Regions from separate parts of the Arthrobacter sp. zg-Y1116 genome, predicted to be linked through region 2. Evidence: riboswitches for the same ligand, from Rfam matches in the RefSeq annotation. Region 2 holds a riboswitch; the other holds the start of a gene.
The links. A riboswitch is a leader RNA that binds a small molecule or an ion and turns the genes downstream of it on or off. The one in region 2 is predicted to bind cyclic di-AMP.
Positions count from the first base shown of each region.

Region 1: another riboswitch for cyclic di-AMP. It lies ahead of NNX34_RS08605 (LysM peptidoglycan-binding domain-containing protein); the one in region 2 lies ahead of NNX34_RS11600 (M23 family metallopeptidase).

Region 1 is NZ_JANFLR010000002.1:393,391-396,790, reverse strand. Features, by position in the region: gene ligD (non-homologous end-joining DNA ligase) at 1-53, opposite strand, end outside; gene NNX34_RS08610 (MFS transporter) at 100-1,320, opposite strand; cyclic di-AMP (ydaO/yuaA leader) riboswitch at 1,870-2,014, shown strand; gene NNX34_RS08605 (LysM peptidoglycan-binding domain-containing protein) at 2,018-2,884, shown strand; gene NNX34_RS08600 (response regulator) at 2,974-3,400, opposite strand, start outside.
Region 2 is NZ_JANFLR010000004.1:14,062-17,461, forward strand. Features, by position in the region: gene serC (phosphoserine transaminase) at 1-381, opposite strand, end outside; gene NNX34_RS11595 (metal-dependent transcriptional regulator) at 598-1,296, shown strand; cyclic di-AMP (ydaO/yuaA leader) riboswitch at 1,387-1,583, shown strand; gene NNX34_RS11600 (M23 family metallopeptidase) at 1,695-2,351, shown strand; cyclic di-AMP (ydaO/yuaA leader) riboswitch at 2,500-2,658, shown strand; gene NNX34_RS16160 (NlpC/P60 family protein) at 2,662-3,400, shown strand, end outside.

The sequences.
Region 1 (3,400 bases), on a different contig from region 2:
TGCCGCTCCCCCTCCGGGCCGGGAACGGCCAAGGTGGTTTCCTCGCGTGCCATCGTTCTGCTTTCCCTCATCGGACAGTGTGGGAAAGAGGCTACCGTGTCAGGCCGTAGGCTTCCCCCGCACCGGTTCCACCGGTGCGCCGGGCCGGTAGTTCTTCCGCCCGTGGACAAAGTGGTACAGCACCGTGGAGGCCAGCAGGACGGCGGCCAGCACCCAGTACATACCGTGGAATCCCATCAGCGGCAGGAGCATGCCCAGAAGCAGCGGACCAAGGCCCACACCGGCGTCCATCAGGATGAAGAACGTGGACGTCGCCAGGCCGATCCGGGCCGCCGGCGCCGTTGTCACGGCAATCGCCTGGGCGCACGGCATCAGTGCACCGAAGCCGAACCCCACAAACACGCCGGCCAGGGCCATCACGGTGTCATTGGGGGCGTAGGCCAGCAGCGCCAGGCCGACGGCGAAGGAGACCAGGGTCGGGTACACCACGGCGTTGTCACCGTGCCGGTCCTGGATGCGGCCCACAAACAACCGCGAAACCAGCACCACGCACGCATAGACCACAAAGAAGAGGCTGGCGCCGAGCACCAGGCCTTCCGTCTGGGCATAGGAGTTAAGGAAGGAGAGGATGCCGGCGTAAGCCGCGCCGGCAATGAACATCACCGATGCGATGGCCAGTGCCGACGGATCGATGATGTCCGTGAGGTGCATCCGCCACTTGTTCTCTTGTTCCTCGGCGGTCGGTGTGCGTTCCGGCAGGGACAGCACCAGGGACAAGGCGAGGGCGACGGCGGCGCAGCCGGCAGCAAACAGGAACAGGGCGCGGTAACTGACGGACTCCGCCAGGAACACGGCCAGGAACGGGCCTACCGCGGTAGCCATCGTGGTGGAGATACCGAAGTAGCCGGTACCCTCGCCCCGCCGGTGGACCGGAATGAGCCCCATGACCGAGGCGGAAATACTCGTGCTGGCCGCTCCGAAGGCCATGCCGTGCAGGATCCGGACAACCAGGAGCAGCGCCAGGTTGGACGCCGGGATATACAGCAGCGAGGCCACCACGAACACCGCAAGGCTGGTCACCAGCAGCCGGCGCCGCCCCACGAAGTCCAGGAACTTCCCGGCGAACACCCGTGCCGCCAACGCGCCGAGGACGAAGGATCCGGAAGCAAATCCGGCAGCGCTGTCGGATGCGGAGAACTCCTGCACCGTATAGAGCGCCATGGTGGTCATCAACAGATAAAACACCAGTGAGATAAAGAGGTTCGTGATGATCGCCAGCACAAATCCCCTGGTCCATAATTTCTGACCGCTGCCAGCCACTGCATTCTCCTGTTTCCTCGGAACAAGCGACCGATATTGGAAGGCCGCCTAACAATCTTACGCGCCGTCGTCACCGGTCGGGAAATCGGCCTGCCGCCGCCGTCCACGGGCTGGATTGGAGGAAATTACAGTGATCCCGACCACTTTTACCTGCGTGGTGATGCAGTCGTGACGGATGCGAAAACTTCAGTCACTCCTGTACCGGAGGGTGGAATTTCTCGAGCGCAGATCAGGGCGCAGGGACAGCGATTCCGAGGCGGTGGTACGCCTGTTACTGAAGGGGTCACACGCGTAACACCTGTCTCGAGGCCTGGATGACCAGCGACTCGGGGCAGGAGGAAAAGCCCTGTTAATATTGAGACTGAAGCCGGCCGATGTGGCCGAAGAGGCAGATTTCGGTTAGCATATCGCGCCCTCGATCACACGCCTGAGAGAAGCAGATCACACAATGGTTATCCAACCGTAACTATCTTGTACGGTTATTCCCATGCCGCTTTCTGATGCGGCTCCCCCGGGCTTGTTACCTAGCTCTGCCGCTGGTCCCGGGGTCCACAGAACGCACAACCACGGCAGAGGCGGGGGAACCAATTATGGGTTCCTTGAATCCTTGGGGTTAAGTCTCCGGTTTCACCGGCGGCCGGGTGTCTCCCATCCGAATCCGACAGCTCACCTCGCAGGTATCGGGAGAGGTTATTACATGACTTTCAACAAGACTCGTGGACGCCACCGCGCCGAGAACATCGTCGTTGCTGGCCGCGGACGGACCATCGGCAGCGCCGCTGCAGTAGTCGTCGCAGGTTCCGGCCTGATGCTCAGCATGGCCGCACCGGCCTCCGCCGGAGTTGTCGCCAATGACAACTACACCCCGTCGCAGGCCGTTGCACCGGCCGCTCCGGTAGCAGCCGCACCCGTTGCAGCCGCACCGGTAGCTGCCCCCGCAGCTGCTGCCACCACCCACACCGTTGTTTCCGGTGACACCCTGGGCCAGATCTCCGCCGCTTACGGCGTTGGCCTGGACTCCGTCCTGGCGCTGAACGGCCTGTCCCTGGCTTCGATCATCTACCCCGGCGATGTCATCACCGTTGCCGGCGAAGCCGCTCCGGCCATTGCTGCCGAGCCCGTTGCGTCCTACGCCGCTCCGGCTGCAGCACCGGTCGCAGCACCGGTTGAGCCCGCCAATACCGGCGTGGTCACCACCCAGTCCACCAACATCACGCCGGCTGCAGCAACCCCCGCAGCCAGCGGCACCAACGCCATCATGCTGGCTTCGGCACAGTCGCAGCTGGGCGCAGCCCAGGACTGCACCGTGCTGGTTGAGGTTGCCCTGCGCGCCGCAGGCCACAGCGTGGGGGACCTTGCTCCCGCACAGCTGGCCGCCTACGGCACCCAGGTCTCCACCCCGGAGCCCGGTGACATGGTCTACTACGCCGACGGCGGCATGGGCCTGGCCCACATTGCCATCTACATCGGCAACGGCGAAGCCATCCACAGCGGCTGGAACGGCAACCAGACCGTAGTCCAGTCCGTCAACGTCGGCTCCGGCCCCGTGTTCTACCGCGCATAAGGCTTCCAGCCACACCGCGCCAAAATAAGCGTCCGTCCCGCAAGGGACGGACGCTTATTGCGTTAAGCGGTGAGGACCGGCCGGACGCATCAGGGCACAAACCGGTAGCCCATGCCGTGTTCAGTGAGCAGGTGTTCCGGGGCAGCCGGGTCACGCTCCAGTTTCCGCCTCAGCTGTCCGATGTACAGCCGCAGATAGCCCGAGTCCGTGGTGCCGGGGCCCCAGACGTTCGTGAGCAGGGCCTGCTGGGTGACCAGCATGCCTGGATGGGCGAGCAGTTCGGACAGGAACCGCCACTCGGTCGGCGTCAGGCGGATGTCCGAGCCGTCGTCGACCCGCGCGATGCGCCGCGCGGCCAGGTCCACCCGTACGGCCCCGAACGTGATCTCGCTGGGGCCGGCCGCGGCGGGCGACCGGCGGGACAGTGCCCGGATCCGGGCCAGCAGCTCCTCGGTGGAAAAGGGTTTAGTGACGTAGTCATCCGCCCCCAGGTCCAGCGCCCGCACCTTGTCCGCC
Region 2 (3,400 bases):
GGTGATGATGCTGGATGCCGCGAGGAACGGAGCCTTGTTGGTGGCCGCCGCAAACTTTGAGCCGAATTCACCGAAGGAAAGGTGCTGGGCCTTCTCCTGGACCAGGCCGAAGGCCGCGATGTCCCAGAACGCGGTGGAACCGCCCACGCCCAGGACAACCTCGTAACCCTCGGGCGCCGAGAACAACTCCATGAGGCCTTCACGGACGCTGCCCACGAGGTTCCGTACCGGAGCCTGCCGGTGGGAGGTGCCGAGCAGGTTGGCTCCCGCTGCTGCGAGTGCGGACATCTGTTCCGGGCGTACCTTGGAAGGACCGGCACCAAATCGGCCGTCCTTCGGGAGGAGCCCAGCGGGAATTTTCAGTGCGGCGGTATCGCCCATGGTGTGACGCTCCAAGCGGGTTTCGACAGTGGCGGATATGCACTTCCATTCTGCCGTACAGGCTCGGGAGCCCGCGATGTATGACGCCCGCCACCAGGGACTGTGCCCGGTGCCGCGCAATTATCGGGCGGTCCGGCGGATAGGCTAACGTGTTGGCGTACACCCCCGGGCAGCGGTGCGCTGCCTTTCTTCCTCCCTTGCTAGGAGCGGCCCGTCATGACGGATCTCATTGACACCACTGAGATGTATCTCAGGACCATCCTGGAACTGGAAGAAGAGAACATCGTTGCCCTCCGTGCACGCATTGCCGAACGGCTGCGCCACTCCGGGCCCACGGTTTCCCAGACCATCGGGCGAATGGAACGTGACGGGCTCGTGGTGGTTGCCGGGACGCGTCGGCTGGAACTGACGGAACTGGGCCGGCGCCGGGCCACCGAGGTCATGCGCAAGCACCGCCTGGCCGAACGGCTCCTTGCGGACGTCATCGGACTTGACTGGGCCTACGTCCATGACGAAGCCTGCCGCTGGGAACACGTGATGAGCGAGCGTGTGGAACGGCGCCTGTATGAGCTGCTGGGCCGCCCCACGGAATCGCCCTACGGCAATCCCATTCCCGGCCTCGAGGGGATCGGCGGGGTGGCGGCGGAAGTGTTCATCGCCGGCGTCGTCGACCTGGTGTCCACCGTCGCGACGGCCGAGCCGGGGACCAAGCTTCGGCTGGTCCGGCTGGCGGAACCCATCCAGGTGGAACCAGAACTGCTGACCCAGCTGGACGAAGCGGGATTGCGGCCCGGAGCGCAGATAACGGCAGAAGTTGTCGGCGGTTATATCTCCGTTCGTGTTCCCGGCATCGAGGGTGCCTTGGAACTGCCTACGGAAGTGGCCTCCCACGTCTTTGTTTCTCCCGTTGGGTAACGGAATGGTCACTTTTGTGACATTTACCCTATAGTGAGTTCCGACGCTGAAACACCATCGTTATCCGGTCCGTCCGCCGAGCCCTGCCAGCGGACCGGAGCACTAAACTCGTCCAGGCAGGGGCGGAGGACCCACTTTCCGGCAGCATTGCTGCCTTGGGGTGAAGCCTTTCGGAAGCCGGCGGCATTTCCTGCATAGTTGCAGGTGAGGCCCGCCTTTTCCGGAAAGGCCGAGTTTCTCTACTCGAATCCGACAGCTAACTTCGCAGGCGATCCATGAGAGGGAAAAACTTGTCGAAGCATGCTGCTTCGGGCCGACGCCGCGCGTCAGCTCCTAATGCACCTGTGCGCCCGCGCAACGCCTCACCGTCAGGCCGCCGGCGCGCCGAAACAAAGTCCGTGTCCGTGGGCGGTGCCGCCCAGAAGGTGGCTATTACCGCTGCCACGTCGGGCCTGATCCTCACGGCTGCCATGCCCACGCATGCGGCAGCGGACGATCCGGTCCAGCTCGAGCCGGTGGCGGTCGACGCACCCGTCTCGGCCGACCCGAATGCCGACATCGGATTCGCCCGGGCCGGGCTGAGCAGCAAATACGACCCGGACGCCAAGCTGGCCTCCATTACGGTTGCCGCCGGCTCGCATGCGGTCCCTGCCGCGGCCAAGGGCACGCTGTCCACGCCGCTGGACGCCTCTTTGGTGCAGACCTCCGGGTTCGGCCACCGGGTCAGCCCCATTACCGGGGAGCACGGCGAGATGCATAACGGACAGGACTTCGCCGCCGCCTGCGGTACAGCGGTCAACGCTGCGGCATCCGGCACCGTGGTCTTCGCCGGCTGGCATCCCTACGGCGGTGGCAACCGCGTGGTGGTAGATCACGGCAACGGAGTCCAGACCACGTACAACCACCTTTCCAATATTGCCGTCACCGTGGGCACTGAAGTCGAGCGCGGATTCCTGGTCGGTGCGAGCGGCACAACCGGTTCCTCAACGGGTTGCCACCTGCATTTCGAGGTCATGGTTAACGGCGAAGTAGTGGACCCGCTGAATTGGTTGTAAGCACTTAAATCAATTGGTTGTAACCAGTTGAATATCGTTTCGTGATCGGAACGTGACATACCTCAAATGTTGCTGTACGCTCATCCTCGTGCCCGATTCGCCAAAGGTGGGGCACCTTCGAACAGATCGCCTAGCTCTGCCACTGTTTGAAGTCCGTTCGCAGAATCGCATGGCAGAGGCGGGGGAACCAATTTCGGGTTTCGAAAGAAACCCTTGGGGTTAAGTTGCAAAAGGCCATTGGCCGGGCAACCGGGTGACTCCCATCCGAATCCGACAGCTCACCTCGTAGGCAATTGGGAGAGGCAAACTTGTGTCATCAAACGCTCATGGCCGCCGTCGCGCTGCCACCGTACAGACCAACCCGATCACTGCACTTTCCAAGGCAGTCAGCAGCAACGCCGGAAACGTAGGCCGCCAGGCCGCCGTCGTAGTTGCAGCATCCGGCCTCGTGCTGGCTGCCGGACTTCCTGCACAGGCTTCCGTAAGCACGGACCGCCAGGCACTCGCAGCAACCCCCCTGAACATCGTGGCCGGCAGCGTTACCGCTCCCGCCAACGCACCGTTCGAGCTTCCCCTGGTTGCCCCCAGCTCCACCTCCGGCGCCGAATACCGCGCACAGGTTGCAGCAGAAGAGGCAGCAGCCCAGGCAGCAGAAGAGCTCGCAGCCTCGCAGGCCGCAGCAGCAACCCAGGCAGCAGCCACCAAGAATGCCGCAGCTGCCCGCACCGCCGCCCCGGCAGCCTCCGGCCCCGCCGTAATGGCAGCTTCCTCCATGTCGGCTCCGGTCGAAGCTCCGGTTTCCGGCAACGTCGCAGCCGGCCTGGTTGCTTCCGCCTACGGCCAGATCGGTGTGGCACAGGATTGCACCGCCATGGTCGAGAAGGCACTGCGCTCCGTCGGCAAGTCCGTCGGCGACCTGGCCCCCGGCCAGTTCTTCCAGTTCGGTTCCGTAGTTTCCAGCCCGGCTCCCGGCGACCTTGTGATCAACGGCGGCCACGTCGCGATCTACGTAGGCAACGGCCAGGTCATCAGCGGCGGACTCAACGGCA